DNA from 3 places in the Ellagibacter sp. genome. Region 3 is predicted to be linked to each of the others. Evidence: predicted binding sites of a transcription regulator. Region 3 holds the regulator's gene; each other region holds the start of a gene.
What was found. Region 3 encodes LexA, which represses DNA repair genes until DNA is damaged. Its sites were predicted from a motif close to CNAACANNTGTTNG; they were not measured.
Positions count from the first base shown of each region.

Region 1: the regulator LexA is predicted to act here: its motif matches at 3,748-3,761, upstream of ruvC (crossover junction endodeoxyribonuclease RuvC).
Region 2: the regulator LexA is predicted to act here: its motif matches at 2,225-2,238, upstream of ACMRQN_RS03755 (putative DNA modification/repair radical SAM protein).

Region 1 covers NZ_DBFSAP010000041.1:19,415-25,577, forward strand. The annotation lists gene ACMRQN_RS05795 (alanine/glycine:cation symporter family protein) at 1-449, opposite strand, end outside; gene ACMRQN_RS05800 (cold-shock protein) at 684-887, opposite strand; gene ACMRQN_RS05805 (hypothetical protein) at 1,085-1,486, opposite strand; gene ruvB (Holliday junction branch migration DNA helicase RuvB) at 1,526-2,605, opposite strand; gene ruvA (Holliday junction branch migration protein RuvA) at 2,620-3,216, opposite strand; gene ruvC (crossover junction endodeoxyribonuclease RuvC) at 3,226-3,744, opposite strand; gene ACMRQN_RS05825 (YebC/PmpR family DNA-binding transcriptional regulator) at 3,959-4,762, opposite strand; gene ACMRQN_RS05830 (low molecular weight protein-tyrosine-phosphatase) at 4,967-5,440, opposite strand; gene moaC (cyclic pyranopterin monophosphate synthase MoaC) at 5,779-6,163, opposite strand, start outside.
Region 2 covers NZ_DBFSAP010000024.1:49,588-55,750, forward strand. The annotation lists gene pyrE (orotate phosphoribosyltransferase) at 1-405, shown strand, start outside; gene ACMRQN_RS03740 (hypothetical protein) at 506-1,036, opposite strand; tRNA gene ACMRQN_RS03745 (tRNA-Thr) at 1,448-1,522, shown strand; gene ACMRQN_RS03750 (universal stress protein) at 1,583-2,044, opposite strand; gene ACMRQN_RS03755 (putative DNA modification/repair radical SAM protein) at 2,256-3,905, shown strand; gene ACMRQN_RS03760 (TIGR03915 family putative DNA repair protein) at 3,902-4,774, shown strand; gene ACMRQN_RS03765 (radical SAM protein) at 4,696-5,664, opposite strand; gene ACMRQN_RS03770 (NAD(P)-binding domain-containing protein) at 6,094-6,163, opposite strand, start outside.
Region 3 covers NZ_DBFSAP010000036.1:35,434-41,596, reverse strand. The annotation lists gene miaB (tRNA (N6-isopentenyl adenosine(37)-C2)-methylthiotransferase MiaB) at 1-812, shown strand, start outside; gene miaA (tRNA (adenosine(37)-N6)-dimethylallyltransferase MiaA) at 818-1,789, shown strand; gene dapF (diaminopimelate epimerase) at 1,815-2,732, shown strand; gene hflX (GTPase HflX) at 2,735-4,075, shown strand; gene lexA (transcriptional repressor LexA) at 4,035-4,685, opposite strand; gene ACMRQN_RS04635 (hypothetical protein) at 4,801-5,139, shown strand; gene nrdR (transcriptional regulator NrdR) at 5,257-5,703, shown strand; gene dut (dUTP diphosphatase) at 5,707-6,156, shown strand.

The DNA of each region.
Region 1 (6,163 bases), on a different contig from region 3:
AGCTTCGCCCACCAGGGGCGCGTGCCGTCTTTGCGCGTGAAGGCGCGTTCCCACACGTACATGGCGCCGCCGAGCATGTTGCCCGCATGGTCGCGCACGCGGTAGCGCACCGAGGCGTAAACTTCCACATACTTCGTGGCCATGCCGAACACGCCCGTGATCCACATCCAGAAGACGGCGCCCGGGCCGCCTGCCAGGATTGCCGTGGCGACACCGACGATCGACCCCGTGCCGATGGTCGCGGCAAGCGCCGTCGCAAGCGCGCCGAAGTTGGAGATATCACCCTCGCCCTTCGAGGTGCCGCCGCCCCACGACATGCGAAGCGCCTGAGGCAGCTTGCGCTGGATGAAGCCCGTACGAACAGTGAGGAAGATATGGGTGCCGAGCAGGAGCGCGATCATCGCAGGCCCCCACACGACTGAGTCAATGGTGTTCAAGATTTCAATCATAGTGGGTTGGTATTGTAAAGGAAATACAAACGCTCGCGCAGGCGCATTCCCCGAATGGCAACGAGAAAACATCATCGGTAAATCCTCAACGCCGAAGCCTATCCAGAAACGAAAACATCTTTAGATACCGAGCGTTTGATTACCATTACTATGTTTTACGAGACCACACGTCAAGGTATAAAAAACGACCCCGCTTTCGCGAGGTCGTTCAGCATGTATGAATGTAAAAAGGATTTACAGCTTCACCACATTGCTTGCCTGGAGCTTGCCGTTCTGACCCGTGGTCACGTCGAAGGAAACAGCCTGGCCCTCATCGAGCGTCTTGAAGCCGTCCATCTTGATCTCGGAAAAATGAACGAAAAGGTCTTCGCCATCCTTCTGGGAGATGAAGCCGTAGCCTTTTTCCGGGTTGAACCACTTAACAGTACCTTCCGCCATTTTAAAATCCTCTTCTCTTCCCCTTAAGCCGGGGAGGTAACTCTGCGCGTTGCATGGCGGCAACACTCGCCCTCACTTCGAGGGCACATGAATACTATACGCTATCGCGCTGCGAAACCGCTCCGAAATCGCAGGAATTCGAACCATTTTTCCCGAAGCATGCGATGCGGGGAAATGCCAACGGAAACGGCTCGCCCTTAGTCCTGCGTCGACTCGAGATAGTCGAGCCGCTCAGCCGGCGTGCCCTCGGCAAGCTCGAACCCGTAGGCCAAGGCGAGCGCTTGCGCCTGGCCTGCGCGAACCTCTGCGAGCTCATCGTTTCCCGCACTGCGCAGGAACTCGGACTCGAGCTGCAAGCTGTTCGCGACGTATTCGGTGACATGCGGGTCGACGCCCGACACCTGAAGCACCGATGCCATCGATTCGGGGGCAAGCGAAAGAAGCATCGACCCGTCGAGGTCGGTCGCGTCGCCGATAGCGTTCTCGAGCATGTCGGCAGCGGCAGCCGGATCACGGCCGTCGTCAGCACGCTCGATACTGCGGCGCATCGCCTGCATGAACTGCATGAGCAAACGCATGAGATAATCTTGTTCGAACATGGCACTCCCCGTTCGCGGTAGGTTACAGTCGGTCCTTCGTCAGTCGGCCTTCGGCGGCACGATTCCCAGATGCTCGTAAGCGCGCTCGGTCGCCTGACGGCCCTTCGGCGTGCGCACGATAAGCCCTTGCTGCATGAGATAGGGCTCGTACACGTCTTCGATGGTGTCAGCGTCTTCCGAGAGCGCCGACGCAAGCGTGGTGAGGCCCACGGGGCGCCCGCCGAACTGCACGGCAAGCAGCTCTAGGATACGATTGTCAACCGCGTCGAGCCCCAAGCTATCCACCTCGAAGAAGCTGAGCGCCTGTGCCGCGACATCCTCGTCGATAACGCCGTCGCCCCTCACCTGCGCCCAGTCGCGCACGCGCTTGAGCATGCGGTTCGCCAAACGCGGAGTTCCGCGGCTGCGGCGGGCGATCTCGAGCGCGCCATCTTCGGAAATGGGAACGTCCAGAATGGCGGCAGAGCGCGCAACGATTGCTGCGAGCTCCTCGGGCGTGTAATACTGCAGGCGGAATGCAATGCCAAAGCGGTCGCGCAAAGGACCTGTGAGCAGGCCCGTTCGCGTCGTCGCACCGATGAGCGTGAAGTGGGGCAGATCGAGGCGAATCGATCGCGCGGCCGGCCCCTTCCCCACCACGATATCGAGCGCGAAATCCTCGAGTGCGGGATAGAGCACTTCCTCGACCATGCGGTTCAGGCGGTGAATCTCGTCGATGAAGAGGACGTCGCCCTCTTCGAGGTTCGTGAGAATCGCAGCCAAATCGCCCGTTCGCTCGATAGCCGGGCCGCTCGTCGTGCGGATGTTCGCACCGAGCTCGTTGGCGACCACCGTGGCAAGCGTGGTCTTGCCAAGCCCCGGAGGCCCGGAGAACAAGATGTGGTCGGCGCATTCCTTGCGTTGCTGCGCCGCCTCGATAAGGATAGCGAGCGACTCTTTCACCTTGGTTTGCCCCAAGTAGTCGCAAAGCTTCTTCGGGCGCAGGCTGCGGTCGAGCGCGAGGTCGTCCTCTTGCAAGTTGGGCGCCACCGCGCGATCGCTTGCAGACGGGGACGCTCCACCCTGCACCGCAGTTGCCGCCTCGAAGACCATTCCCTCTATTTGAACACCGTCCGCCATTGCGTCCTTTTCATCTAATGAGCCGTACCCAGTCGCTTAAGGGCATATTGTAACAGCGCTGCCTCGGTCGCACCCTCGGGAGCCCCCTTCAACGCCAATTCTGCCTCCTGCGAGGTGAATCCCATGGAGAGAAGCGCTTCGGTTGCGCCCTTCAGCCTGTCGTCGAGAATCGTTTGCGCGGAAGGTTCGGAGAGCAGGCTTTCAAAGCTCGCATCGAAGGAGCCTTTCAGCTCGAGGATGATGCGCGATGCGCTCTTCTTGCCCACGCCGGGGATCTTCTGCACGAGGGCGACATCCTGCGCGGCGACAGCGTCCGCCAGCGCGCGCGGGGAAAATGTGGAAAGCGCCGCCAGCGCGACCTTCGGCCCGACGCCAGTCACGCCTATCAGGCGCTCGAAAGTGGCCTTCTCCTCTTCTGAGAGGAACCCGTAAAGCGCAATGCCCGCATCGCTCACCTGCAGATACGTGAGCACTGTGACGGTGGTGCCGGATTCTGGCAGCCTAGAGAGCGCCGTTGCCGACATGAAGACGGCGTAGCCCACACCGTTCACATCGATATAGGCGACTTGCGGCGTTTTGCCGGCGAGCTTTCCCTTGAGAAACGCGATCATGCTTGCTCCTTACTTCGCAAGTCCGCCGAAGCCTTCGTGAGTGGTGTAGCAGATGGCGGCGGCCAACGCATCGGCAGCGTGGTCGGGGCTTGGCACCGAGTCGAGCGAGAGCAGCTGGCTTACCATGTATTGCACCTGTTCCTTGTCGGCAGTGCCCGTGCCTACTACCGCTAGCTTGATCTGGCGAGGCGTGAATTCCCCCACGCTGAGGTTTTCCTCCGCGCAGGCGACGAGCGCCGCACCGCGCGCCTGACCCGTTGCGAACGCCGCAGTGATGTTCTGCCCGAACCACACCGTTTCGATTCCCACGCACGTGGGTTTGAAGCGATCGATCACCGCGCCGATCTGCTCGTGGATCTTGCGAAGGCGCAAGGAGAGCTCGACCTGCGCGGGCGACGATACGCAACCGTATGCGATGCACGAGAGCTTGGCGCCGCGCTGCGACACGATTCCCCAGCCCGTGTTCGCCAGGCCTGGGTCAATCCCGAGTATGATGCGCTCGCGCGTTACCACTGTGCTCCCTTGCATTCCCAAACGTTTGTTCGGTATTGTAGCATACCGATCCGAGATGCGAACATTCTTTCGCGTTTTCCTTCGCAAGAAACGCAAAAGGCGGCCCCTTTCGGAGCCGCCTTGCAAATCCATTCCCAAAGCTGGAAAGCTTCCCCACCTCGCTCGACGCTTCGCGCGAGCAGGGCGCGCCCGCTCGGGCGCCTAGATGGGGAAAGAATAGTCCACAGGACTATTCTTCTTCCAAAGCCTCGGCGATCTCGTCGGTGATGTCCATCGTGTGATAGACGTTCTGGAGGTCCTCCAGCTCTTCGAGGCGATCGATGAGGCGCATGACCTTCTTGGCGTCCGCCACGGACACCTCGGTCGGCGTGGACGGAATCATGGTGAGCTCGGCGCCCTTCACCTGAACACCCTGCTCCTCAATAGCCTTCTTCACGGACATGAGGTCGGACGGCGAGGTGTAGACGATCCACTCCTCGTCGGCATCCTCGTAGTCGTCTCCGCCGGCCTCGGCGACAGCCATCATGAACTCGTCCTCGTCAGCGGCAGCACCGTTCGGGCCGATGGGGTTCTTCTTGTCGCCGGTCTCAATTTCCTTGGCGACCATGATCTGGCCCTTGCGCTCGAACTGGAACGACACGGAACCGGAAGTACCGAGCGAGCCGCCCGCATGGGTGAACGCGCTGCGCACGTCGGCCGCGGTGCGGTTGCGGTTGTCGGTCAGAGCCTCGCAAAAGATAGCGACGCCAGCCGGGCCGTAGCCTTCATACTGAACGGTTTCGTAGTTCGCGGCGTCCTTGCCGGAACCGAAAGCCTTGTCGATAGCGGTCTTGATCTTGTCCTTCGGCAGGGAGTAGCCCTTCGCCTTTTCGATAGCAGCGGCGAGCGACGCGTTGTTCTCGGGGTTCGGGTCGCCACCTTCCTTCGCAGCAACAGTGATGTTACGGGAAAGCTTGGAGAACAAAGCAGAGCGCTTAGCGTCCTGAGCAGCCTTGCGGTGCTTCGTTGTAGCCCATTTTGAGTGACCTGACATATACGTCCCTTCCGATAATGCAAATACCAGCCGCATAGTTTAGCACAGAGGGCAAGCTACACAAATACCCCACGCCCCACCCGCACGCAATTTGCAGAAGAGAAAATTGTTGCCGGCGCAACGGCGATCACCCACCCGAAACAAGAAGGACCTCAAAGCCCGCCTAGGCATCACGACGGCATGCTTGCGTTCCTGGCGCAGCTTCTAGTGCTCGCCTTCCAACTTCGAGAGCAAACTGCGACACCCAGCGACGATGTCGCGATAGGTCGCGTCGAAATTGCCGGTGTACCACGGATCGGCCACGTCCTTACCGTGGCGGGGGTTGTCGTCGGGAAGAAAGTCGAGCAGACGCACGAACTTCTTCTGCGGGTCGCCGCCGAAGATAGACTCGAGGCCGTGCAGGTTCTCCCTGTCCATGTAGACGAAAAGGTCCCACTCGCCGTATTCGTTTGCCCGCACCTGCCGCGCATGATGGGCATGCGTGGAAATGCCCTGTTCGCGAAGCTTTTTCAGCGTGCCCGGATGAGGCAGCTCGCCAATTTCTTCGGTACTCGTCGCCGCGGAGTCAATCGAGAACTTGCCTCCAAGACGAGCTTTGCGCACCATGTCTTCCACGACAAATTGTGCCATGGTTGACCTGCAGATATTGCCGTGGCATATAAATAGGATGCTATGCACGAGCCCCCTTCCGCCAATTCTTCGAGATGCCAACCAAAGCCAACACGGCTGGGCCAGCAACGTTTAATCATAAGGGTCTTCCGTTGCAGAAAGGTTAACGAGCCGAACGCAAAAGAAGAGAGGCAAGCAGCGCCCGCGCACGGGAAGGTGCCAACTCGAAAAGCAAAACGCATCAGTCAGAGAACGCTCGCAGAAAGGCGTGGGCCCCACGACGCGAGGTCCGTATCGGCGGACAAGCGCCCGCAGACGAAAAACACGGGCTCGAACCACGCGGAAAGGCGCGGACGGGCCCGTCAGTCAACAACTCAGTTAAGCGGTCGGCGCCGCGTGCGCCCCGGCTATTCGGATTCCCCGCGAAGCCACAGGCCCGTCTTGCCGCCGTCCTTCTTGAGCAGGCGAATCTCGGAGATTTCCATCCCGCGGTCGACCGCCTTGCACATGTCGTACACGGTGAGGCACGCGACGCTCGCCGCCGTGAGGGCCTCCATCTCGATGCCAGTCTTGCCGGTAACGCCCGTCGTCGTGGTGACATGAATGCCCACGCGGCCGTCTTCGCGCTCGCCCTCGAGCACCGGCGTGCATTCCACCTTGGCTTTTGTGATGTTCAGCGGATGGCACATCGGAATGAGCGTGCTCGTCTGCTTTGCCGCCATCACGCCCGCCACGCGCGCACACGCCAAGACGTCGCCCTTCGCAGCCTTGCCTTCCACGATAAGCGCAAGC
Region 2 (6,163 bases), on a different contig from region 3:
GAGGTGAAGTACTGCTCGAATCGTAAGGAAGCGAAAGACCACGGCGAAGGCGGCAACCTGCTCGGGCACGTGCTCGAAGACGGCGACCGCGTTGTCATGGTGGAAGACGTCACCACGTCGGGCAAGTCGATCGACGAGACCTACCCCCTCATCACTGGCGCCGCGAATATCGAGGTCAAAGGCCTTATGGTCTCGCTCAATCGCATGGAGGTCGGCAAGGGCGGCGTGAAATGCGCCTGCGACGAGGTGTCGGAGAAGTACGGCTTCCCCACGGCGAGCATCGTAAACATGGCCGAAGTGACCGAGTACCTCTACAACCGCGAAGTGCAGGGTGAGGTCCTCATCAACGACGACATCAAAGCTGCTATCGACGCATATTACGAAGAATGGGGCGCGAAGGAATAGCGCAACCACTTGATTAAGCGGGCGAGAAGGCACCGGGGCACACCAAGCCGCACCTCCTCGCCCGACCCAGCCAAGCGACACCCCCCCGCCCGGCACCACGTTAATGGATGATTTCCGCGTTTCTCAGCATGTTCTCGGCGAGAGCGACTTCCTGCGCGCGATCCTCTCCCTCAACCGGTCCGAGATACGTCACGCCCACGCCAATGAGCCGATCGTTCCAAAAATAGCTTGCGGCGCGTATCTCTCCGGCCTTGTCCTTGTACTTCTTCTCATATGCGGCGTAAATGAGAATAGACCCACCGTTTCCTTTGTCGATATCGTCAACGAGGCGAAATCCCGGATCGGTCATCTCAGGACGCGGAAGCGTGAAGTTATCAATGGCGCTTTTCACATCTTGGCTGGAGACATCGCCATCATCGACCTCGGAAAACATCGAGAGCGACCGAAAGTTATGATCTTCCTCCTCGTCCGACACCAAAAACGTCGAGTCAAGACCGCTCACTTCGCTTGAAGAGAAAAGCGAGCAATACGCCTCGAGAAACATGCCGAATCCTTTTTCGTGGTAGAAGCTGCCCTCGGGAACAACCGCGTAAGGTTCCTCGTAATAAATGCGCAGCTTTCCGTTATCCACATGGGGAGACGCGTTGCCGCCGTCGCTTAAGGAGCAAGCAGCCAGCGCAAAAACAGCCACCGTGGAAAGACATGCAACCAGAACGACGAGGAGGAAACGCGACGCATGGTTCCTACGCCCCCGCAACCCCCGATTTCGATTATCACTAGATTTCGATAGCATTTTCTTCGGTTCCTATCTCATGCATGTTGCACGCAGGATCTCTTATCTTGCCATATCCCCACGCAAAACCATCACTGCCAGAAAAGAGCTCATTGGAGTAATGGCTCTCGTCATCGGGACCTGGGCGGAATATAGGGCAGCCTCGACGCCACCCCGACACGCCCCTTGCTGCGCGCCGATTCCTTCCAGGATTTCCCTCTTTTCAGTTGGCGCGTTTTGACTTATCATGTTTGCTTGCGCAAATCACATGCCGGCGTGGCTCAACGGTAGAGCAACTGATTTGTAATCAGTAGGTTGCGGGTTCGATTCCTGCCGCCGGCACCACGTAAAAGCAATCCCCCATCTGGTGGTTCGTCCTTTCCAGATGGGGGATTTTTTCGCTCGCTAGTCTTTCACCACGAGAACGGGAACCTTCGCCTCTTTCAGCACGAAGCTCGACACGCTGCCCAGGATGCCGCGCAAACCGCCGAGGCCGCGCGATCCCATGATGATGAGGTCGATGTTGTGCGCCGCCGCATACGCGACGATTTGCACGCCGATCGTCGTCTCAATCTGCACCTCGACGTGGATCTCGTTCATAAGCCCGCGCGTCGCGAGGCGGACGTCGCGCTCGAGCTTCCTTTGGGCCTCGTTTTGGGCATCCTCGAAAGCCTCTCTCATGCCAACGGGAACCGCCGCGCCATATGAAGAGTCGAGCCGCTCGATCACCTGATGCTCGATGTCCGAAATCTGCAGCACGTGAAGCGCGCAGCCCGGATCCTCTTTCGCGTAGCGGGCCGCTTCCTCGAGCGCCGCATCGGCAGACGCCGAACCATCGTAGGGAACTAAGATATTGTCATAGAGCATGGCTGCCCCTTCCCCATCGTGCGTGTAAAACGCAATCCAGAAGACGGCGATGCAGCGATCGCCTTGTGAGTTAATAATAGCGCGCTTCACTATCTGCGAACAGGGATTATGACGAATTTTCTCCCTCGTCGGGAAAGAAAGGCGCAGGCATTGCGCATCGGTTCGAAGCTTGTTAAAATACGAACAAATATTCGAACGAACAGGTGTACTCATGAACATCGCCGACAAGCTGGAAATCCTCGCTGACGCCGCAAAGTACGACGTTGCCTGTACATCTTCCGGCGTCGACCGAGGGGCGCGGCGCGGGCAGTTGGGAAACGCCCTTGCCGCGGGATGCTGCCACAGCTTCACCCCCGATGGGCGCTGCATTTCGCTTCTGAAGGTGCTCATGACCAACGTCTGCGTCTATGACTGCGCCTACTGCGTGAACCGCGCAAGCAACGACACCACTCGCGTCGCGTTCACCCCGCGCGAGCTTGCCGACCTGACGATTTCCTTCTATCGGCGCAACTACATCGAGGGGCTGTTCGTAAGCTCGGGCGTTCTGAAAAGCCCCGATTACACGACCGAGCTTCTGATCGAAACGCTGCGCATCCTGCGCGATGAATATGGGTTTCGCGGGTACATCCACGCGAAGGCCGTGCCCGGCACCTCGCCCGAGCTGATAAATCGGCTGGGACGCCTGGCCGACCGCATGAGCGTGAACCTGGAGCTCCCCTCCCAGAGAAGCCTTGCGCTACTGTGTCCGCAAAAGCGTAAGCAGCAGCTTCTAGCTCCGATGCGCCAGATTCGCGACTCCATGGCAGAAGATGCCGACACACGCGCCCTCGCGCGCAAGAACACGACATACTATTCGCAAAATCGACCAGCGAAACGCGAACGGGCTTTCGTCCCCGCAGGCCAAAGCACGCAAATGATCATCGGCGCCACACCCGAGAACGACTTTCAAATCCTGAATTTATCGGCGGCGCTCTATCGCACGCTCTCGCTCAAGCGCGTGTTCTTCAGCGCCTACCTGCCGGTAACCTCCGATGAGCGCCTGCCCGCATCGGGGGCGGTGGAGCTCGATCGCGAGCATCGCCTCTACCAGGCCGATTGGCTTATGCGCTTCTACAAGTTCGACGTGAGCGAGATAATCGACGAGGACAACCCTTACCTCGACCCGCAGCTCGACCCGAAGGCGAACTGGGCCGTCAACCACCTGGAGCACTTCCCCGTAGAGGTGAACATGGCCCCGCTCGAAATGCTCCTGCGCGTCCCTGGCATCGGTCCACGCGGGGCGCGCCTTATCGTGAAAGCCCGGCGAACCTGTTGCCTGCACGAGCCCGAGCTGCGAAAACTCGGCATCGCCTACAAACGCGCGCGGTTCTTCATCACCTGCAACGGAAGGTACGCAGGCGCAGACACGCCCTTCACCCCAGGGGCCCTGCGCGCGCAGCTTGCCGCCCCTATCGACGGAGGAAAGCACGGACGGCGCGCGGCGAAGCAATGCCAGGGGCAGCTGAGCCTCTTCGACCCACTTGAGGGACAGGATCTACATAGGAATCGAATCGAGGGAGCGCACGAACGCGGCGCGCTCCATGACGCGCAAGGGGCGATTGCACGCAAATACAACGCGCTCGACGCATCACGAGGGGCGAACGCACATGGCACGTCCGCGTACTCAGCAAAGACGGGTGTAAGCGATGCCCTCGAAACCTCGCATGAGGCAGGCGCAAGCGGTACCCGTACGACCGCGCAGAAGACAAGTGTATCAAGCTCAAGCCCTCGCAGCCTCCCTGAGAAAAGCACCCTCGCCAGCCAAGCCGACGGCCTGTTCGGGTGGCAGCATGCCATCGACAAGCAAAAGGTTTGCGCATGATCGCCGCAGAAGAGCCGCTCTCCCACGTCGCCTATGTCTACGACGGAACGCCTGAGGGGCTGCTCACCGCGGTGTTCCAAGCCTACGCGAACCATGAGGACCCTGAGGATATCGCACGGGAATCTTCGTTTCAACCGCGTCTTGGGCAAAGCGTGCGCACGATAGAGTCCGACGCCAAGCTCGCCGAGCGTGTCAAACGCGGGCTGGTGCGCACAACGGGGAAAGCGGGGTTCAACGCCGTGCTGCACGCCGCACTCTCCGACGACGCACAAGCGGGCACCATCGTCTATCGGTTCATCCGCTACGCTATGAGGGCTGACGCGCGCCGAGCGGCGATCGGAGAAATCGCACACCCGGCCGTCGCCCCGCTTGTCGCACTCGACCGATCGATAATGAATGAGCGGCATTACCTGCAGCAATTCCTTCGCTTCGAACGCCTTGAGGGCAACGTATGGTTCGCCCGCTGCTCCCCGAAGGCATCGGTTGTGCCGCTGCTTATGGGCTGGTTCTCGGCGCGCTTCAATGACGTCCCCTTCATGATTTACGACGAAGCGCACCGCATAGCGGGAATCTACGACGGATCGGGGTGGCAGCTCGTTCAAGCCGACGAAGTCAATCTCCCCGAAAAAGCAGCTGACGAACAGATGATGCAGCAAGCATGGAAGCGGTTCTACGACGCCGTCTCCGTCGATGCGCGCTACCACCCCGAGCTCCGCCGGCAATTCATGCCGAAACGATTCTGGAAGCATATGCCCGAAATGGACGAGCGCGGCGACACATCAACAGGAGCCTACTCGCTCAACACGCCCTCGAGGTCGAAGGCGGGGATAAAGCTCTCCTCGGCAGCACCGCCCTCCTGCCAGAAGTAATCCTCGATTCCGAGCGAGTCAGCAAAATCAAGCAGTCGCTCATAGTCCTCATCGGGAACGCGTCGGGCGAGCTCGGGACAGCGCTCAAGCTCGCGGCGAGCCCAGGTGTCGCCCGCCTTGGCGCTATCAGACAAAACGGGAGTGTACTGGTTCATAAGCGAGAGCAGAACCGAACTGCCGAAATGCTTCCACACCGTTTGAACCACACGTTTCGAGTCCTCGAGCGCACCGGGCAGCATCAGATGGCGCACCACCACCCCGCGCGTCATGCGCTCGTCGCCCTCGTACTCGTCAAAGCAAGGGTCGCCCACCTCATCGACCATGGCAGAAAGCGCATCGAAGGCGACCTGGGGATAATCGGGAGCCTTTGAGTATCGCGCGGCAAGCTCGGAGGAGGCGTATTTGAAATCGGCGAGATAAACATCCGCATAACCTCGGTTTTCGCGGATGGCACGAACCGTCTCGTATCCCGAGGTGTTCCAAACGACGGGAAGGTTCATCCCCTGCCTCCGCGCCAAATCGAGCGCGGCGCGCGCATGCGGCGCGAAATGGGTCGGCGTCACAAGATTGATGTTGAGCGCGCCCTTCGCCTGAAGCTCGGAGTAAATCTGCGCTAAACGCTCAATCGATATCTCAGCCCCTGCCTCGCCGTCGGCAATAACGGCGTTCTGGCAGTAGATGCAGCGAAGCGGGCACCACGAGAAGAACACCGTGCCCGACCCGTGCGTGCCGCTGATCGGCGGCTCTTCCCAGAAATGCAGCGCAGCACGGGCGATACGTAGGCGTCCATCGGCCCCGCAAACACCACGAGCCCCCGCGCTGCGGTCAATTCCGCATGCTCGAGGGCAAAGGTCGCAAGAAGATATGTCGATTTCGCTTTGAAGCATCATTCATTCCCGTCGTTTCGACAAGCCGAGATTACCTCCGTGCTCAAACAGTCCTGCTTTGGCGAACAGTCCACTGGACTGTTCGCGTCGTGCGGAACTGCGCGCGGAGGCAATTCTCGACTCGTCGAAACTGCTATTCCGTCCATCGAGTCAAGCCGCAATATGTAGCCTGCGAGTATTCGGGGCCGCCTCCGCGCGCAGTTCCGCAGCGCAGCGAGGACTGTCTGAGCACGGAGGTGGCGCCGGGTGCTCGCAGGCGGACGAGCCTAACGTTTATCCCACCGAGCTCCCGACCCGCCGAATTAGCCGTGAAATGCATCGGTATCAAGCCAATATCAGCAGCTCGAGAGCAGGTGCCGCCGCATGCTCCCGAGCGGACAGGTCAAACTAGTTCGCAAGATTCGCGCGAATCATAAACCAGAGCAGCCAAGCTTAGTTCGCCGAGTACCCGAATCCGCCGTGGTCGTGATGATGGCCGCAGCCGCAATCGTCTTCCTCGTCA
Region 3 (6,163 bases):
AGGATATCGTCGCCGAGGCCGAGCGCTATGTCGCTTCTGGCGTGAAAGAAATTACACTGCTCGGACAGAACGTGAACTCCTACGGCCGCGACCTTTACGGAAAACCTCGTTTTGCCGACATCCTCGACGCCGTCGACCAAACGGGAATCGAACGGCTTCGCTTTGCAACGAGCCATCCGAAGGATCTTACCGACGAGGTTATTGAGAAGTTCGGTTCGTTGCGATCGCTCATGCCTGCGCTCCACCTTCCCGTGCAGTCGGGCTCCAACGCCATTCTCGCGGCAATGAACAGGCGCTATTCGCGCGACCACTACCTGCGCCTTATCAGCAAGATTCGCGACGTACGACCCGATATCGCCCTGTCGACCGACATCATCGTCGGCTTTCCAGGTGAAACGGCAAAAGATTTCGAGGACACGTACCGCCTCGTGGAAGAGGTTGGCTACCATCAGGTATTTACCTTCATCTACTCGAAGCGTGAAGGTACGCCTGCGGCTCAGATTGAAGACTCCACACCGCGCGAGGTTATCCAGGAGCGATTCGACCGCCTCGTTGACCTTGTCCAAAAGCGCGCATTCGAGCTCAACCAACCGGATGTCGGAAGTGTTGTCCCTATCCTTGTGGAGGGATCCTCGAAACGCGATGAGCGAATGATCGCAGGCAAAAGCCCCAAGAACCAAACCGTGCACGCGCTCGCTCCTCAGGGTATAACGCCGAGCGAACTTGCCGGCACGTTCGTGAACGTCAAGATTGACGACGCTAAGACATGGTACCTTTCGGGCCACGTGCTGGGCGCGGACGATCGTCTCTAAACGCCATGATCGACGAAACGGGGAAGACGACCATCAGCCTTCCGCTTATGCGCCCTGTCATCTGCGTCGTTGGTCCGACGGCATCAGGAAAGACCGACGTTGCGCAGCTGCTTGCGCAAAATCTCGGTGGGGAAGTGGTGAGCGCCGATTCCATGCAGATTTACCGCGGCATGGACATTGGCACTGGCAAACTTCCTGAAGAGGAACGGCTTGTTCCCCATTTCGGGTTCGACCTCGTGAACCCGGGGGAGCCGTATTCGGCAGCCATATATCAGGAATATGCAAGAGAATGCTTCTCTGATATCGACAAACGTGGAAAGAGGGCACTGCTTGTCGGGGGAACGGGACTCTACGTCCGCGCGGCAATCGATGCCTATGACTTCCCGAAAGGGGAGCAGGTCGACAACCCCGTACGCGAAAAGTGGACTGCCTACTACGAGGAAAACGGCGCCGATAACCTTTGGGAGCGACTACGCGAGCGAGACCCCGAAAGCGCGTCCGTCATCCATCCGAACAATGTAAGACGCGTGATCAGGGCATTCGAGCTTCTCGAAGAGGGCACAACGTATGCGATCCAAAAGGAGAATCTCGCATCGATTCCTCAAGCTGTTCCTGCCAAGTTTATCGGACTCGCCGTTGATCCAGAAATACTCAACAAGCGAATCGAACGGCGTGTAGACAACATGATCGAATGTGGTCTCGTCTGCGAGGTTGAACGATTGCTCGACAAAGGCTTTCGCCAGGGTATCACCGCACCTCAGGCTATCGGATACAAGGAAATCGTATCTGCCCTCGATGGGGATATCTCGCTTGACGAGGCCATCGAGCAGATCAAGACCGCAACACGACGATACGCAAAACGACAGCGTACATGGTTTCGCAAAGATACGCGAATTGCATGGATTGACGCGGATTCCGGAAACGCTGAAGCAATCGCAACACAAGCGCAACACTCACTTGATACAATGGGCGCCTAAGCCAACAGAAAGAGGACATGCACCTATGGAGCTTTCATTCACCAAACTTAACGGAGCTGGCAACGACTTTGTCTTCGTGGACGATCTTTCTAACGAGATCGAGCTGACCACGTCCCAGGTTTCCTGGCTTTGCGATCGTCATTTCGGCATCGGCGCCGATGGCGTCATTCTTGTGCGCCCCTCCGAGAGACCAGAGTGCGCCGCCTATATGCACTACATCAACTCAGACGGAACGCTTGCCCAAATGTGCGGCAATGGCGTGCGCTGCTTCGCGAAGTTCCTCGTCGACCGTGGATACGTGCAGGCGAGCGACGGCTCGTTTGTCGCTGATACGCTCGCAGGACCGAAGCCGATCAGCTTCACTGTCGACGATGAGGATCGGATGACCCAAGCAACGGTCGATATGGGCCATCCGATCCTCGAGCCGAGCGAGGTTCCCGTTAACGCCAAGGCGAACGCAACGTCTCCGGCGGGCGCGGCCTATGCTCGCGAAATCGAAATCGACTCGCCCTGGGGGCCGTTCGCTTTCACCTGCGTCTCAATGGGCAACCCTCATGCGATCACCTTCATCAACGACTTCAACGCACTGCCGAAAGACCTGTTCACTTCTGAGGAAAGGTCACTTGCGACGCTCGACCTTGAGAAAATCGGGGCATTCTACGAGTCGAACCCCGTATTCCCCGAGAAGGCCAATATCGAGTTTGCCCACATCGGAGAGGCGGGAATCGAGATGCGCGTGTACGAGCGCGGCTGCGGCGAGACTCTTGCGTGCGGCACGGGCGCATGCGCAACCTGCGTCGCTGCTGCGTTGACCGAACGCACCGGACGCGAAAACGACCTCATCCTCCGCGGTGGCGTGCTCCACATCCTTTGGGCCGAGGACGACCATGTCATGATGACGGGACCTGCCGCCGAGGCGTTCGAGGGAACGGTAGTCCTGTAAGCATGGAGCAGTTCGCCACGGTGCTCACCAAGGGAGCGCAAACGACGTTTGAGGAACAGCGGGAACGAGCAATCCTCGTCGGGGTTGATCGTCCGAACCAGAAGTGGTCCCTCGACTCTTCGCTCGCCGAACTTGAGCGCCTCGCCGACACTGCGGGAGCTGACACCGTCGCGAAGACGACGCAGAAGCTCGAATCACCCAATCCTCGAACGTTCGTCGGAACAGGCAAAGCGGAAGAGATTGCCCAGCTTGCTCGCTCATATGCGGCGGACCTGGTCATATTCGACGATGAGCTCATCCCGTCGCAACAATCTAACCTCGAAAAGACCGTCGATAAGAGCGTCAAGATCATCGATCGCACGGCGCTCATCCTTGACATCTTCGCGCTCCATGCCGCCTCGAAAGAGGGCAGGTTGCAGGTGCGCCTCGCACAGAACCAATATCTCTACCCCCGCCTTCGCGGCATGTGGGCGCATCTCGCCTCGAATCGCATGGGGGGCGGTGTCGGATCGCGCTTCGGCGAAGGCGAAAGCCAGCTCGAAGTCGACCGAAGGATGGTACGCAAGCGAATCACCTCCATCAAGCGCGAGCTCGCTCACTTAGCTGACGTTCGGTCGCTGCAGCGCGAGGAACGATATTCGAGCGGCATGTTCCGCGTTGCTCTGGCCGGATACACCAATGCAGGTAAATCAAGTTTGATCAACCGCCTCTGCGACGCCGATGTCCTCAGCTATGACAAGCTCTTTGCAACCCTCGACTCCACGACAAGGAAGTTCGAGCTGCCCGAAGGGCGTGAAATAACCGTCACCGACACCGTTGGGTTCATTCAAAAACTGCCGACGACCTTGATTGAGGCATTCAAGTCGACACTCGATGAAATCACGGGAGCGCATTTGATTCTGCACGTAGTTGATGCTTCCTCAAGCGAACGAGAGGGCCAACGCGATGCCGTCGACGAGACGCTCGAGCAAATCGGCGCTCAATCGATCCCTCGAATCGAGGTATTCAACAAGTGCGATCTGCTAAGCGACGAAGACATTAGCGCTCTCAAGTCCCGTTACCCGCAGTCGATTGCGATATCCGCTGCAACAGGAGAGGGGATTGAGGAGCTCGTCAAACGAATCGCGCAAGCCGCTTCAGCTGCCGATACGCATATGAGCGTCCTCATTCCCTATGCAAAGGGGGCTCTTGTTGCAAAGGCTCATGAGCGCTGCCATATCGTGAGCGAAACCCACGAAGAGCAGGGGACCGCCATCACAATGTTCGTCCCCCGAAGCTATGTCAACGCCTTTCAGCCCTACCTTACAAACGACGGAACACCGCAACTACCTTGCCCGCGATAGAGCAATTCGTGGTGATAATCGGATCCATGGAGGAGTTCTCCGGCTGAAGCCGGATATGGTCTTTCTCCTTGTAGAAGCGCTTCACGGTTGCCCCATCGTCGATGATAGCGACAACGATATCGCCGTTATTGGCAACTGGCTGCTCCTTAACGACCACATAATCGCCGTCGTTGATACCTGCCTCGATCATTGATTCGCCGCGCACGGACAAGAGGAACGAGGGGGCATCGCCGACAATGTCGGTCGGAAGGGAAATCGTGTCGGTAATATTCTCTTCAGCAAGAATTGGCACGCCTGCAGCGACATCGCCCACAAGAGGCACGTTCACGATTTTACTAAAGCTCGGCTGAACGACATCTGGAACGGAGCTCGCCTGTACCGATGAGCCCTCAAGAGGGTAGGTAAGCGAAATTGATCGAGATTTTAAAGGGTCTCGTTTGATAAGGCCCTTTTCTTCGAGAGCCTTCAGGTGGACATGGACGGTGGAAGGGGAGGAAAGCCCCAGAGCATGGCATACCTCACGAACCGTCGGCCCGTAGCCCTTTTCCCGAATGCAATCCTCAATGCAATCGAGAACAGCTTGTTGACGCTTCGTCACTTTGGTGGCCATAGTGCGTCCTTTCAATAAATCGAACAAATGTTTGAAATAATTATTGACGTGAACCTTTGTTCGATTTATTATAAACGCGAACAAAGGTTCTACGCAAGGGCAAGGAGGCACAAAGATGGGAAATTTCGAAATGAGGTACCCCGTACACGGATCAGCCGCGCTGAAGCCCAGTTCAGCAGAGCAATCGCAATCTGCGACCATCATCGAGTTCCCAGCTATTGCGCAAAACGAGTTCGATTGGGAGTCTTTCGAACAGAACAGCACGGCGGCACAGCCTTCAGACTTCTCCCAACTCAAAGCGCTCTTCACCACGCCACTCGATGATCGCAAGATGGTGCGAAGCCTCAAAGAAGGAACCTTGCGCGGCATCTCCCACAGCGATATGAAGCCATCACACGTAATCGCATGCGGCGTCGCAATGACAATCGCTTCGTTTATCCTGTTTTTCCTGTAAGAAACCTTTTGGTGGTATCCGCATCTTCAATTGTGCGGACATCCTGATCAAAGCCGTAAGGGACAATCCATACGGTATGATACCTTTAACAGAAGTAAAGTTTAAAGGAGCATGCGCATGCGTTGTCCCTCCTGCGGCTACCTTGAATCAAAAGTCGTAGACTCACGCCCATCCGAAGACGGAACATCGATTAGAAGGCGCCGAGAGTGCCTGAAATGCCAACGCCGATTCACCACATACGAGCGCTTAGGCGATAACCCGCTTGTCATCGTTAAAGTCGATGGTTCGTCCGAAGCTTACGATCGCAACAAGCTGTTCAGGGGCCTGCTTATCGCATGCGCCAAGCGGCCGATTTCGAAAGAGCAGGTCGACGACTTGATCGACAGCATCGAAACAGAGCTTCGCAATACCTCACGCACCGAAATAAGATCGAAAGAACTTGGCGATATGGCGCTGAAGCGCCTTGCAAAGCTCGACGATGTCGCCTATGTCAGGTTCGCGAGCGTATACAAAGACTTTCAAAACATTGAAGAATTCGCTGAAGCACTTGAGGAGTTGCGATAAATCATGCCAGAACAGTTACTCGTTCCTATAAAACGGCTTGATGAAACCTTGGAGGTTCCCCGTTACGCATACGAGGGCGACGCAGGCGTAGACCTGCGCTCAGCCGAAGATTTTTCGCTCAAGCCCTTCGAACGAAAGCTTGTTCCAACAGGAGTCGCAATCGCACTGCCAAGAGGCTATGCAGGCTTTGTTATGCCGAGGAGCGGCCTTGCTGTGAAGCACGGAATATCTATCGTCAACACGCCGGGACTTATCGACAGCGACTACCGAGGCGAGCTGAAGGTCACCCTGATCAATCTTGACCCAAAAGATACCTTCCAAGCGCAAAAAGGCGACCGCATTGCTCAGCTCGTTATCATGAAGGTAGAGAACGCAAACTTCGAATGCAGAGACTCATTGGACGAAACCGGGCGCGGCGACTTCGGATTCGGAAGCAGCGGCGTTCAAAGCTAACGATTTC